One region of the Bacillus sp. URHA0034 genome, then DNA from elsewhere that is predicted to be linked to it. Evidence: riboswitches for the same ligand, from Rfam matches in the RefSeq annotation. Region 1 holds a riboswitch; the other holds the start of a gene.
What was found. Region 1 has a riboswitch for thiamine pyrophosphate ahead of thiC (phosphomethylpyrimidine synthase ThiC). Riboswitches for the same ligand answer to the same signal wherever they lie in the genome.

Region 2: another riboswitch for thiamine pyrophosphate. It lies ahead of ACZ9EE_RS31905 (solute carrier family 23 protein); the one in region 1 lies ahead of thiC (phosphomethylpyrimidine synthase ThiC).

What each region holds. Positions count from the first base shown of each region.
Region 1 is NZ_JBWCDK010000002.1:271,056-278,453, forward strand. Features, by position in the region: gene ACZ9EE_RS03595 (Bcr/CflA family efflux MFS transporter) at 1-375, shown strand, start outside; gene ACZ9EE_RS03600 (amidase family protein) at 1,173-2,741, opposite strand; partial or broken gene ACZ9EE_RS03605 (VOC family protein) at 3,038-3,424, shown strand; gene ACZ9EE_RS03610 (hypothetical protein) at 3,464-3,640, opposite strand; TPP riboswitch at 3,798-3,912, shown strand; gene thiC (phosphomethylpyrimidine synthase ThiC) at 4,046-5,830, shown strand; gene ACZ9EE_RS03620 (CBO0543 family protein) at 6,083-6,481, shown strand; gene ACZ9EE_RS03625 (DHA2 family efflux MFS transporter permease subunit) at 6,615-7,398, opposite strand, start outside.
Region 2 is NZ_JBWCDK010000002.1:6,141,116-6,148,513, reverse strand. Features, by position in the region: gene ACZ9EE_RS31940 (hypothetical protein) at 1-147, shown strand, start outside; gene ACZ9EE_RS31935 (DnaD domain protein) at 165-539, shown strand; gene ACZ9EE_RS31930 (DnaB-like helicase C-terminal domain-containing protein) at 542-1,582, shown strand; gene ACZ9EE_RS31925 (general stress protein) at 1,745-2,302, shown strand; gene ACZ9EE_RS31920 (ribonuclease E inhibitor RraB) at 2,649-2,969, shown strand; gene ACZ9EE_RS31915 (sugar phosphate isomerase/epimerase family protein) at 3,544-4,149, shown strand; gene ACZ9EE_RS31910 (peptidase dimerization domain-containing protein) at 4,214-4,558, shown strand; TPP riboswitch at 4,911-5,020, shown strand; gene ACZ9EE_RS31905 (solute carrier family 23 protein) at 5,143-6,471, shown strand; gene ACZ9EE_RS31900 (LuxE/PaaK family acyltransferase) at 6,468-7,398, shown strand, end outside.

The sequences.
Region 1 (7,398 bases):
CTGCTTCGGGTCGCCGTTATTACCGCTGTATTCGCAACATTAGTCCTGCTTGTGATGACGGTGATTGAAGGACCATTAGCCGCTATTGTGATACCCATCTTTATCTACATGACGACAATGGGAATGATATTAACAAGTTCATTTACTTTAGCCATGGAAAAACAAGGTCATCGTGCAGGGAGTGCCAGTGCGGTGTTAGGGATGCTCCCATTACTAATTGGTTCGATTGTATCTCCTCTCGTTGGGATTAATGAGTCAACGGCAGTTCCAATGGGTGCTATAATGTTTACTACCTCCTTAATCGGGTGCATATTCTTTTTTACTCTTACTAAAAAGAAAGCATCATCTCAAGTTAGGGTTCGGTTACATGCTTAAGATTTATGCACCGTTTTTATTGAGGAATAGGCATTAAGATGAATTTACTATAAAAAAATGGTCCTCATGAACCTTCATGAAGACCATTTTTTATAGTAGAGTCAATCTCTGTCCTGATAGCACCGGTATGAGGATAACTTCTTTTTCTGGTGAAGATTCCTGTCCTCATCACCCCTCCATGAGGACAACTTTCTCTTTCTGGTGATGATTCTTGTCCTCATCAACCCTCCATGAGGACAACTTCCTCTATCTGATGAAGATTTCTGTCCTCATCAACCCTTCATGAGGACATCTTCCTCTATCTGATGAAGATTCCTGTCCTCATCAACCCTCCATGAGGACAACTTCCTCTATCTGATGAAGATTTCTGTCCTCATCAACCCTTCATGAGGACAACTTTCTCTTTCTGGTGAGGATCTCTGTCCTCATCAACCATCCATGAGGACAACTTTCTCTTTCTGGTGATGATTCTTGTCCTCATCAACCATCCATGAGGACAACTTTCTCCTTCGGGTGATGATTCCTGTCCTCATCAACCCTCCATGAGGACAACTTTCTCTTGCTGGTGAGGATTTCTGTCCTCATCAACCATCCATGAGGACAACTTTCTCTTTCTGGTGAAGAATTTTGTCCTCATCACACCTCCATGAGGACAACTTTCTCTTTCTGGTGAGGATCTCTGTCCTCATCACCCGTCCATGCGGACAACTTTCCATACTAGCAGGAGATCCTCATGAGTCCGCTAGGAGGATAATTGTCTATCTCCCTCTTCACCTTTTCTCGACCTGCACCCCACTCTATTTTAAAACAGGTTCTTTTCGATTATGGGTTGCTTCTTGATATGAATAAGCCAACTTGATCAATGTTGGCTCATCAAATGCTTTTCCCAGCATTTCCATTCCTATAGGTAGGCCATTATCACTGAAACCGGCAGGAACTGAGATGGCTGGGAAGCCTGAAAAAGGACTTAACCGATTAGCATTTCCTGCACCCTGCCCACTACCTACTACGGCTGGTAATGCACTAGAAGTTGGATAAACAAGTGCATCAAGCCCAAATTCATTAAAAGTGGTCATTAAGCTTTCCTTAGCCAGTTTTGGACGTTCCGTTATAATCCTCTGGTAATCTACATTCGTTTCTAGAGATCCCATATTATTTCTTGAGATTAAACCGCTTTTTAAGCTCGGATGATATAGTCCGCTATTAATGATATCTGTCAATGTATGAACAGGTGCATTGGGTCCAAGTGATGCTAAGTAGTCATTTAACTGAAACTTAAATTCATATCCGCTTAAGCTTGGATACGCTAGAATTTGATCAAGATTCGGTATGGTGACCTCATATACTTCGGCCCCTTGCTCTTTCATATCAGCAATGGCTTGGTCCATGACGTTATTTATTTGTGGATCGTTTCCGAATAAGGCTCGTACGATCCCAATGCGTGCTTTTTTCAATCCATTTTTCTTAAGGTAATGTGTATACGTTTGCGGCACTTTACCGACGCTGGCTTCCGTTACTGGATCGGCTGGGTCATACCCGGCAATCGCATCAAGTACCACGGCAGCATCTTCCACTGTACGAGCAATCGGTCCGCCGACATCCTGTGAGAGTGCAAGTGGAATAATTCCATCCCTGCTGGCTAGTCCCATGGTTGGCCGGATTCCAACAAGATCATTAAAAGATGACGGAATTCGAATGGACCCCCCCGTATCTGTCCCTAATCCGACCGTTACGAAGTTTGAAGTAACAGCCGCTGCCGTACCTCCGCTCGAACCGCCAGGATATCTTGTCGTATCATATGGATTATACGTTTGCCCCCCCAAAGAACTAATCGTTTCAAATCCAAACGCAAATTCATGAAGGTTTGCTTTTCCAAGGATAATCGCCCCTTCTTCTCTTAATCTCTTCGTTTGGTAAGCATCATTCAATGGAACCGACCCTTTTAGCGACAGGGAACCGGCTGTCGTCGGCATATCGTATGTATCAAAGTTGTCTTTTAAAATAACTGGGATTCCATGTAATGGACCACGGACTTTGCCAGCTTTTCGTTCTTGATCCAGTTGCTTTGCCTCAGCAATCGCATCTTTGTTAATCGTAATAATAGAGTGAATACTATCATCATACTCCCCGATTCGATCTAAGTAGAATTGAACTAATTGTTCAGACGTCAACGTCCCCTTTTTCATATCATGCTCTAAATCAAGTATTGTCGCTTCCTCAATCTCAGCCGCTAAAGCACTTTTTGCGACAGGACTAGCGGTAATTGCGGCTGCATGTACCGTGGCACCTGCAGGCATGGCTAGTAAACTTCCTGCTAAAACTAAACTCGTTATGAAAGGTATTGATTTCCTCCCCCATTTTCCCATTGGTTGTGACTCCCCCTTAAATTAAGATTCTATGAATATATCAATAATATCTTCATTCGTCCTAAAATATGGAAGGTTTTCTGACAGAGAAAAGGGCTTAGTAGAAATAACGACCTTACCCACTATTCACGCAAGTAGTCTTATCAGACAAGTACCTTAGCCGAGTTTTCTATTCATCAAAAAAACTTTACTGTTCTATTAAAATATCCTTTAAATAATTAAACAGTTTTCAATCATGGTTTGTGTTATTCTATTAAAACAATTCAGTAATTGAAGTAAAGAAACGAGGGAATCCATTGTCACACGGACTTATTCATCATATTGAAATCTATGTTTCCGATTTAAGCAGGACAATTGAATTTTGGGGTTGGTTTTTAGAAAAGTTAGGCTACGAACCTTTTCAAGAATGGGAAAGTGGGCAGAGCTAGAAACTCGGTGAAACATACATAGTCTTTGTGCAAGCTGAGCAGCGGTTTCTTGATATACCCTATCATAGATGTCGGGTGGGTCTAAACCATTTGGCGTTTCACGCAAGTTCACGTCAGCAGGTGGATGAGATGACCAGCGCGTTACAAGAAAGAGGTATTCACATTCTCTATGAAAATAAGCATCCATTTGCAGGAGGAAAATCACATTACGCAGTTTATTTTGAGGACCCAGATCGAATTAAGGTTGAATTATAGCCCCTGAAAGAGAGTGACCTCTAAATGAGGTCTTTTCTATTACGGTTCTTGATTTTTCATGATTTGGTTTACTAAGTTTTGAGTTGCATCTTGTGACGTTGGCGCCGTATTTTCAATCGCCGGCTGGACGTAGTTTAGTGCTGACTGATGAATGTTTTTAAATATCTTCATTTTATTTTCAGGATCGTTCTGATTTGGAATACTTTCGTTCATCATCCATTCCTCCATAGTTATATTCACTTCTTATTTTCTATTTGATTTTGAAAAATATACATGAACTGTTAACTACTAGTAAAATAGACTCAAATTACTAAATTTTATAAATTTCGATTTGATTCTATCCACTTTTCTTGTATACTGAAAAAAGTTAAATAAACATAACTAGGGGAGTCCAATAGTTTGGGCTGAGAGAGAAACACGCTTAAGTTTCTTGACCCTTTGGACCTGATCTGGATCATACCAGCGTGGGGAAGTTGATAAGCATCTTTTATTAAGATTAACTTCTACATACATTTGCCGGGTCCATCCTTTTAAAGGACCCGGCTTTTTTATGTGCTTCTTTTTTCCCATTCATGTTCTAGAACTCGTCCTTTTATTAAATAAAAAGGGAGAGATTTATCAATGGTATCCACCTCATTAAATGAAAAAAACATTTCCATCATGTCAAGCTTTTCAGGCAGTAAAAAAGTTTATGTAGAAGGTTCAAGACCCGATATTAAAGTTCCTATGCGTGAAATTGAACTAAGTCCGACAACAAGTACCTTTGGAGAGGAAGCGAATTCCCCAGTACGGGTGTATGATACAAGCGGCCCCTATACAGATTCAAATTATTCCGTAGACATCACAAAAGGTCTGCCTGCCCTTCGTAGTACATGGATAAATGAACGATCTGATGTTGAAGAATATGAAGCCCGTGAAATCAAACCAGAAGATAATGGGTATCAAGATCTAAACGACCCAAGGGCTAATCATAAAGTTTTTCCTAGATTAAAGCGTAAGCCATTACGAGCAAAAATAGGAAAAAATGTGACACAGCTCCATTATGCAAAAAAAGGAATCATTACACCTGAAATGGAATACATCGCAATCAGGGAAAATATGAAGCCTGAATTTGTCCGTGATGAAGTGGCAAGAGGCCGGGCGATAATCCCTTCTAATATCAACCATCCAGAGACAGAACCAATGATCATCGGACGCCATTTTCATGTAAAAATAAATGCCAACATTGGGAATTCGGCGGTTTCCTCATCGATTGAAGAGGAAGTGGAAAAAATGACGTGGGCTACTCGCTGGGGCGCTGACACGATTATGGATCTTTCTACAGGGAAAAACATCCACACGACTCGTGAGTGGATTATTCGAAACTCAGCCGTTCCTGTTGGTACGGTTCCGATTTATCAAGCCTTAGAAAAAGTAAATGGAATTGCCGAAGATCTAACTTGGGAAGTTTACCGTGATACCTTAATTGAGCAGGCTGAACAAGGTGTCGATTACTTTACCATCCATGCCGGTGTCTTATTACGATATGTTCCGTTAACAGCGAAACGGTTAACCGGAATTGTCTCACGTGGCGGATCGATTATGGCCCAATGGTGCTTACACCATCATAAAGAAAACTTTTTATATACTCACTTTGAAGAGATCTGTGAAATTATGAAATCATACGATGTGGCCTTCTCATTAGGAGATGGTTTACGTCCAGGTTCTATTGCCGATGCAAATGATGAAGCACAATTTGCGGAATTAGAAACTCTAGGCGAATTAACGAAGATTGCTTGGGAACATGACGTACAGGTAATGGTCGAAGGTCCAGGACATGTACCGATGCACCTCATTAAAGAGAACATGGATAAACAACTAGAAATTTGTAAGGAAGCGCCCTTCTATACACTGGGACCTCTTACTACGGATATTGCTCCCGGATATGACCATATAACCTCTGCGATTGGAGCCGCAATGATTGGCTGGTTTGGAACCGCCATGCTATGTTATGTAACTCCAAAAGAACATCTTGGCTTACCAAATAGAGACGATGTTCGCGAAGGAGTCATTACCTACAAAATTGCTGCACATGCGGCTGATTTAGCTAAAGGACATCCCGGTGCACAAATTAGAGATGATGCATTATCAAAGGCTCGTTTTGAATTCCGTTGGAGAGATCAATTTAATTTATCTTTGGATCCTGAACGTGCACTAGAATACCATGATGAAACCCTGCCTGCTGAAGGGGCCAAAACAGCCCATTTCTGCTCCATGTGCGGGCCAAAATTTTGCAGCATGAGAATCTCTCATGATATTCGGAACGCTGCAAAAGAAAACCAACTTGATCAGAAGCAAGAGATTGAAAAAGGAATGAGGGAAAAAGCCGAAGAGTTTAGACATTCTGGTGGTAACATCTATCAGTAAATTTGTTTCAGGAAATCGCAATAACTAAATGTGCCTTAAAAAACCTTACCTAAGTTTCTTGTCAAGGTAAGGTTTTTCTCTTTGCATTTTGATTAGAGGAAAAAAATTAATTATTTTGAGTTCAAATGATAATAATAAAAAAACATATTAATGCTTTTATGATTATGCAATGGTTTCATACATAATGGAAGAAGCTCTAGTTGGTGAACCTATGTTTCCTATTATGATGGGTATTATCACAATCCTCAGTGCATGCAAGTGGGGAGATTGGAAAAATTGGGTTATCTCCACACAATTCAATATTTCATTCTTGGTGACATGCTTTATAACTTGTTTACTTGGGATTATTCGTTATGGACCTATCCTCACCCACCCAATTTACTACCCAACCACTTAACGAATAATCTTTATATCATGTTTACAATGTATCCCAGTACGATGTTAATTTTTTTATTTCGGTTCCCTAAAAATAACGTTAGGAAGCAAATTCTTTATATTTTACTTTGGATTGTTTTATGGTTAATTTTCGAACTATTTATGGTAATCAATGGTTTTTGTGTTTACAGTCACGGCTGGACTTATGGCGGGTCGATTGTGTTTGCGTGCCTTATGGTTCCCATGTTGTTGCTGCACATAAAAGACCAATATTAGCCTACATTCTATCAGTCCCAATTATTGTGTTTCTACTTTTATGGTTCCATGTTCCTGTTTTTGACATGAAATAATCACAAGAAAATTGACGTATGTTAATCATACGTCAATTCGTGTGTTGATTTTATTTAAGTTACTGCATCTGCGGTACTTTTTTTATGGCCTTCTTTTGGATTGGTGCTTCTTCCTTTTTACCAGGTCGGCGGATAAAGAAAGCTAAAATAAAGGCAGCAATCGATAAATAGGTGGCAATCATAAAGGCATCATCGATCCCCATTACGGTTCCCTGTTTAATAGCCATCGCCATATGAACCTTATCCGTCGGAGAAATCTGTTCCCGACTCAAAATAGATTCCATATGTTCTTTCCCTTGATTGGTCATGATAGAGACAAAAAAGGCCATGCCAACTGCCCCTGCCACCATCCTTAACGTGTTCACCATCGCGGTACCATATCGATTTAAACTAAGTCCCAAATCATTGAGACCCGCTGTAAAAATCGGCATCATTAGGATTGACATTCCAAACATCCGTGCCGTATAAATCCATAAAACATAAGTATATGATGTATTCGTATGAAGCTTTGTTAGTGCATAAGTAGTTACAATCGTGATCGCTAAGCCAACGATTGCTAACCATCTTGCACCATATCGATCGAACAACTTCCCAGTGATGGGTGACATGATCCCCATCACGATGCCGCCTGGGAGGAGCATGAAACCTGCCTCAAGCGGGGTGAAACCATGGATATTTTGCATATAAATCGGCATTAAAATCATTCCTGAGAACATCGCCATCGTGACAATCACGTTAATAATCGTGGTTAACGTAAACATACGATACTTGAAAATCCGGAATTCTAGAATAGGATGACCCACCGTTAATTGACGCCACACGAACAGAACGAGGCTTATTCCT
Region 2 (7,398 bases), 5.9 Mb from region 1:
CAAAATGGAACGCTTCCCTATTTAGACAGTGAAGAGGAAGAACTAGACGATACGTTCACCCAGCTGTTTACGATTCGAGACCAAAAAGAAAAAGAAAAAAAAATAAAAAAGAAAAACAACAACAAGAAGCTCTTGATCCATACATAGAGAATAATCCAGACGTGGTGAATCATCAAAAACTTGAAGATGTGAAGGAAATCATTGAATTCTGGGACTACAACGGGTTTGGTTTTTCGAACATAAATGCGAAACAACAGCTGTTAGCATGGTTAGAAGATTCTAGTTTCTTACAACCAAAAGATGTCATTCTAAAAGCCATGAATATCGCATGTGCCAATAATAAGCGAAGACTGAACTATGTAGTTGGAATCCTGAAAAACTGGGAAAATGAATCATTACTGACCGTAGAGGAAATTGATTCCTATCAGGAGAACCAAAAGTCCGTTACTGAGCACAGACAATCGGCCCATTCGTTTCCAACCGGAAGGCATATTCCAAGAGAATTTGAACTCGATCTAACGGCGGGTGAAGAGGAATGAGTATGGTGGAAAAGGCATTCCTAGGCAGCTTGTTGAAGGCGGATTATTTACTCAAGGATACGGTGGTTTTACCTGAACAGCTGGAAAGTACACGACATAAAGACCTAATGCTAAAAATGGTTGAGTTCAATCGGGACGGTAAGAATGTGGATTTGATTTCATTAACAACCTTACCTGATCTTGATTCCTACGGTGGAATGTCTTATCTCTCAGAGCTGTTAGCGTTTGCGGACCTTGAAAAATTTGAAGGAATGGAGAAGCTCATTCTGGAGCAATGGAAGGAACGGGAAAAGCGAAATATCTTGACGGTTGCAGCCATGAATGATTGGGAGATTGCAAGAGTTGTTACAGAATTAGATAACATTAACCAACTGAAGATGGTGGATCACACGCCTATACAACAGGCATTGTCCACGATCTATGAGGCACCCTGGGAGGATCAAGTAACACGGAACAGTGCCACTACTGGCATCAAAAAGCTCGATAACGTGACAGGTGGATTTCAGAATGGGGAAGTTACCATTCTAGCAGCAAGACCCTCCATGGGAAAAACCGATGTGATGCTGCATTTTGCCAAAATGACGGGCTGGGCAGGATTTCTGCCCCTCGTATTTTCCTTGGAGATGCCTGAACGGCTGATCACAAGCCGATTAATGGCGTCAACAGGTGGCTTTAACCGCGCAAAAATGCGGGATCCGAAGAGATTGCTTAATCAAAGTCAAAAGGAAAAATGGTCCGATGTGATTGGTGACCTCAATGAAACCCAAATGCAAATTTTTGATGGAGCAGGACAATCGATTGCCGAAATAAGAGCGAAAACGCGGAAAATGATCAATCAATTTCCAAACAGGAAACCAATTTTGTTTATTGATTACTTAACATTAATCCAAGCTGGCCAAATTTACGGAGGGAACTCTCATTTGCAAGTCACGGAAATCTCTAAATCCCTGAAAACGATGGCGAAGGATTTTAATTGCCCCGTCATTTGTTTGGCAGCATCGGGTCAGTTTATGGAAGTCTGGCAGTTTCAGATAGTTGATTAGACATAAATAATTAGGTAAGTGTGGTCAATTACGAAACAAGGAGTTTTATAAGTGGACTAAAATAGTTTAGAGACAGAATGGTTATACATTAAGAATAAATGTTTCATCCCTCCCTGGGACGGGTAGCTATAATAAGGACTACCAATCAAAGGAGGGAATCCAATGGATGAACATGAAAAGCATTTGGTGGGAGTTTACGATACTGAACAAGAGGTTATTCAGGCAGTGGAAGATTTAAAACGACAGGGTTATGCTTCCGAAGATATTTCAGTTATCGGCAAAAACAAAGACGTTGTAAAAGACATTAATGATACTACTGGTACGACAACTGAAAAAAGCACTCTTACTGGAGCTGCGACAGGCGGTGCACTTGGTGGGTTAGTAGGACTCCTTGTTGGGGTTGGTGCCCTCGCTATACCAGGAATCGGACCTATTATAGCGGCTGGACCATTAGCTGCTTCCTTAACTGGGGCGGCTGCCGGAGCAGGAGTAGGAGGTTTGGCAGGAGTTTTAATTGGATTAGGAATTCCTGAAGAAGAGGCTGACCATTACGAAGGTTATGTAAAAGAAGGTAAATTCCTTGTTGTGGCGGAACGCCGACAAAACCGTTTAAGGGAAGGACAACGAGTTGATACCAGTGTTAACCAAAACGATACTGACGTAACCACTAGATCAAATGATCCATACAATACTCCGGTCACTTCTTTGAATCAAATATGAGCTTAGACATCAACAGAGAATTATTAATGATTGATACTGAAAAGGGTACTGTCTTCAAGTGGAGACTGTACCTTTTTTCGTCTTTTATTTTTTTCTATACTGACGCTAAAATGATAATAGATTTTTTTATTGAAATAGCGATTTTAATCTAATAATGAACCCTTATGGCGTGTTTATATTTAATTCAGTAAATTACCATGAATTAGGAATACAGAAAAAGTAATTAACCCTGTATATGAGATGAATACTAGTAGTAATGAATGAGCTTAATCTTATGACTGGTCGAAAAGAAATAATTGAATTATAATAACAACTTTGAAAGTATACGAAGATGGAGGGAAAACGAATGAAATTTCCTAATGATGGTGATGGAGAGGCTTTACAAAGTCTTTATAAAGATGGAATAAATTTTAAAAAACAACAAACAGTCGAATTTTTTGTGGCTGTGCCTGATCAAACAACAGGTGAAAAATTATCGAATGTACTAAAAGGAGAAGGGTTCAATTGTTTTTTAGATCAAGACGATGAAACGGACGAGTGGGCATGTTGTTGCTCAAAAAGAATGCTTTTGAATTATAATGAATTAATCAACATACAGAAGAAACTAGATGACTTAAGTAAACCATATGGTGGTTATTCTGACGGCTGGGGCATTTTTGTCGACTAAAAGGATGGAGTTAAATGGTATTGTTATATTTATAAGGTAAGTCTAAGAAAAAATGTATACTTAACTAAACTAAACAACAAAGTGCCAAGTTTTATCCGGAAAAATGGATCTTGTTTGGCATTGTGTTGTTTGAACTCCAAACTCTATTTCTCAACAGAGCTTGCTCAATATTTTTTTGTCTGGGATTAAAAAGGTTATTTTATAGTTTCTTCACAGATCTAGTAATTTTAGTATCAAAATACATAAATTTTTGCATATATATTGTACGATTGAAAATTTGTATAAGTAAAAGTTTTATTATTGCCAATAAAGAAGCAACTGTTTTTCAAATATTAGGATTCTCTTATATAGGGGTCCTATTTTTTCTAGAAGCCATTTGCCGTAATCATTGATTCAACCAATCCCACTCCATCATTTCGCCATTATAATTAAAACGAATCGGTTTATCTTGAATGATTCCTGTTTCTCGCATTTCATAGAGCCTCTCATTATAATACTGATAATACTTTTCCTTTAAGATTCAAGCCGTGCCGCATATGGTACGGGGGGTTCATCAATCGATGGCCACAACCATGTGCAGCAGCTTTTCGCACCAATTGATGTATATGCGGACGAAGCGGTGTTTCAGGAAGAACTGGGAAAATTAGAGAAACGGGTGGAGCTTGCACTGGCACTACGTTTTCGTTTAATTGCAAATGTTCTTGCACCATATGGGATTCGGTTGGGGTTGGAATTTGTCGGCCCTCATCATTTACGCAATAAAGCCTATCCGTTTGTGTACACGTTGAAGGATACATTAGAGTACATAGACGGCATTGGTGCATCGAATATCGGTTTGTTGCTCGATAGTTATCATTGGTATACAACGGAAGGAACGATTGATGACCTTCTTTCGTTGTCACCAAAGCAAATCGTGTATGTCCATGTGAACGACACTGATCAAGCTCCTAGCGATGCACACGACGGAGAACGCCTTCTGCCTGGTGAAGGTGTGATATACCTTACAGGATTCTTCCGAGCGTTGGACAACATTCATTATACAGGACCAGGTTCTATTGAAGTGTTGCACAAAGAGCCATTCTTGGAAGAGGATGACCAGATTCCCAAGAAAGCTTTTGAGGGAGTTCAGGGATTTTTACAAAAGATAAAATCTGAGAAAAAATTTTCTGTAAAAGAGTAATTTTTATTAAGACTTGTTCAAAATCAGAAAAGTTGATAATATTTTTAAAGACTGAAAAGGCTGGTTGGAGAAGACATTGTTCTTCTCCTATTTTTTATTGGCGGAAGTAACCATTACGGGTGAAGCGGGACATGCAGGAACGACAGGGATGAACGAGAGAAAGAGAGCGTTAACACCTGCCGAAGAATGTATTCTAGCGATTGAGAAAATTGCACAGGACAGTAGTGGAAATGTGGCGACAGTAGGGAAATTGGAAGTAAAACCTGGAAGCAGTAATGTCATTCCCGGGAAAGTGGATTTTACACTTGATGTTCGTGATATAGATAATGAGCGGCGTGAAACTACATTTGCTAAAATCTATGATTCTATCCAGGCCATTGCGGCAAACCAAGGTTTTGGTGTGAATTAGGAAGGTTCAATCCCTCTCATCTGTGAAGAGTTCACCAATCGTGACGAAAGCAGTAAAGGATTCTCTGCAAGAATTACCGTATCCTGCTTATGAATTACCAAGCGGCCCTGCCCATGATGCGATGGGATGGGAGAACTCACAGATATTGGAATGATTTTTGTAAGGAGCAAGAGTGGTATCAGTCATCATCCCGATGAGTGGAGTTCTTTTGAAGATGTTGCTCGTGGGTGCGAGGTACTATTCAGGAAAACGCTAAAACTACTATAAAAGGTAAAACGATAAATAAAGAGAAGACGTGAACCTTTACTTTCATATATTTACGAGTTATTATAAATTGAATATCATAAATATGCATTACTACTAGGGGTGCCCCATTTATGGGCTGAGAGAAAAACACCTGTTTTTTAACCCTTTGGACCTGATCTGGATGATACCAGCGTAGGAAAGTAGCTAAGTGGAAGTCTATTTTTTTCATAAGCTGCAAAAGCCAGGTCCATTACAGGATCTGGCTTTTTCCTATTAAAACAGCATCATTACAGGGAGCAATAAAACTTAAATAGATAAATAGAGAAGGAGATTACATCATGGAAGAGATCAACGAAGGTCAAAGTATGAGCTACAAAGAAATGCCTATTGGGTTGGAGGAGAAACTCCCTCCATTTAAAACCTTTTTATATGCTCTGCAGCATGTTGGTGTATCCAATGTGTGGCTTGATCCAATATTTGTCGCGGCGATGATTGGGTTACCTCTATCACAATCAGCCAATATCGTTAATGCCATATTTATTACAGCCGGTATTGTGACATTGACACAAGCTGCCAAATTAGTAAGATTGCCAATTATTCAAGGGCCATCTGCCGCATTTGATTCTATTATGATAGCTGCTGGCAAGGCGAACGGCTTGGCAGCTGCAAGCGGTGGTATTTTCCTTAGTTCCATTATCGTTTTTCTGCTATCTATTACCGGGATTATTGGACGTTTGAAAGGATTATTTACACCCGTTATTTCTGGCACCGTCATCTTTCTGGTTGGAATATCATTATCTGGGTTTACCTTATACGAATTTTTAGGAGGGTCCCCAGGTGATGAGTCGTTTGCCAGCCCATCGACTCTATTATTATCGATTTCAACTTCGATTATTGTTGTATTATTATCTCTTTTTGGCAAAGGCATTTGGAAATCCTATTCATTCTTAATTGCTCTCGTTATTGGTGATGTCCTTGCTATGATTCTAGGAAAAACAAATTTTTCGATGATAGACAGTAAACCGTGGTTCGGAATTCCGCACCTGCTTCCATACGGAAATTTAGCTTTTCATTGGGACACTTTTCTTACCTTTTTTGTGGCGTATATCGTAGCGATCATCGAAGCAATGGGTGTATATCAAGCATCGGGAGCGATGCTACATACGGAAATAGATTCAAAACGGATTCGCAATGGCTTTGCAGGCGAATCAGCCGGGTCATTCCTCTCTTCACTTATTGGCGGTTTCCCGACTACAGCTTATGCACAAAATGTCGGGCTGCTTAGGTTGACAGGAGTCGGATCTAGATATCCAGTTATGGTGGCTGGTGCGATTTTCTTGTTGTTCGGTTTTTTTCCTAAGGTTGGTGCTCTGCTTGCATTAACACCTGATGCAGTGGTTGGGGGTATCTTTTTACCTGCGGCAGCGACGCTTGTATCGACAGGTTTTTCTATTTTAGCAAAAGCGGAGCATTCAGAAAAAAACTATTTAATTATGGGGCTTTCCATTCTGCTTGCGATTTCATTGCCTAACTATGCCACGAATCTGAAAGGAATCCTGGGTACATTCCTTTCTAACAGTATTTTAATCGGAGCATTTTCAAGCGTACTGCTTCAGTTATTACTCATAAACATACCCAATAAACTGAAAAGAGGGGCTCAAAAATGAGAGAAGACTCTAAAATTCTAACCGAACAAATTCTTGAATTTATAATAAGTTGTGAAGAAGGAAGATTTACTAATCCTGATGAACAGGAAAATTCCTATAATGAGCTGGCGCTAAAATTGTTTCGTTACCAGTTCAAGCATAATCTTGCTTATAAGAAATTTTGTCAGGCGAAAAAAAGGACACCTCTAACCGTCAAACATTGGAATCAGATTCCTCCCATGCCCATTCAGGGATATAAAGAATTGAAATTATCCTGTGAGCCAATAGAAGAAGTGGAACACGTTTTTATGACTTCGGGTACTACAAACCCGGAGGCAAAGGGAAAAAATTATCACCCGGATCTTGCGGTGTGGGATGCATCCATGAAGGGCCCGTTTAAGGATTTTGTCCTGCCTGATCGCGAGAATATGACCATCTTTGTTCTGTCACCTGCAGAAGATCTGAATCAAAATTCTTCTTTATCCAGATATTTAACCAATGCCGTTTCCTTTTTCGGTACTGAAAATAGCAAATTCTTCTTCACTGAAAAGGGACTAGATATAGAAGGGCTGATCAGCGAGTTAAGAAGGTGTGAAAAACAAAAAGAGCCTGTGCTGTTAATAGGCGCCACCTTTGCCTATGTCCATATACTTGATTATCTGAAAGAAAAACAACTTCAGTTCAATCTGGCAAATGATAGCCGAATTTTTGATACCGGGGGCTTTAAGGGACAATCCCGTGAAGTGGAAATGGAGAATTTATACGCTGATTTCCATGATTTTTTTCAGGTGGAACGTAATTATTGCATCAATATGTATGGAATGACAGAGTTGAGTTCGCAAATCTATGATCAAACCATACGTAGCACTTATCTAAATACTTTAGGAATCTTTGATAAAAAAGGTCCGTCATGGGTAAAGACCGTTATACTTAACACTGAAACATTAG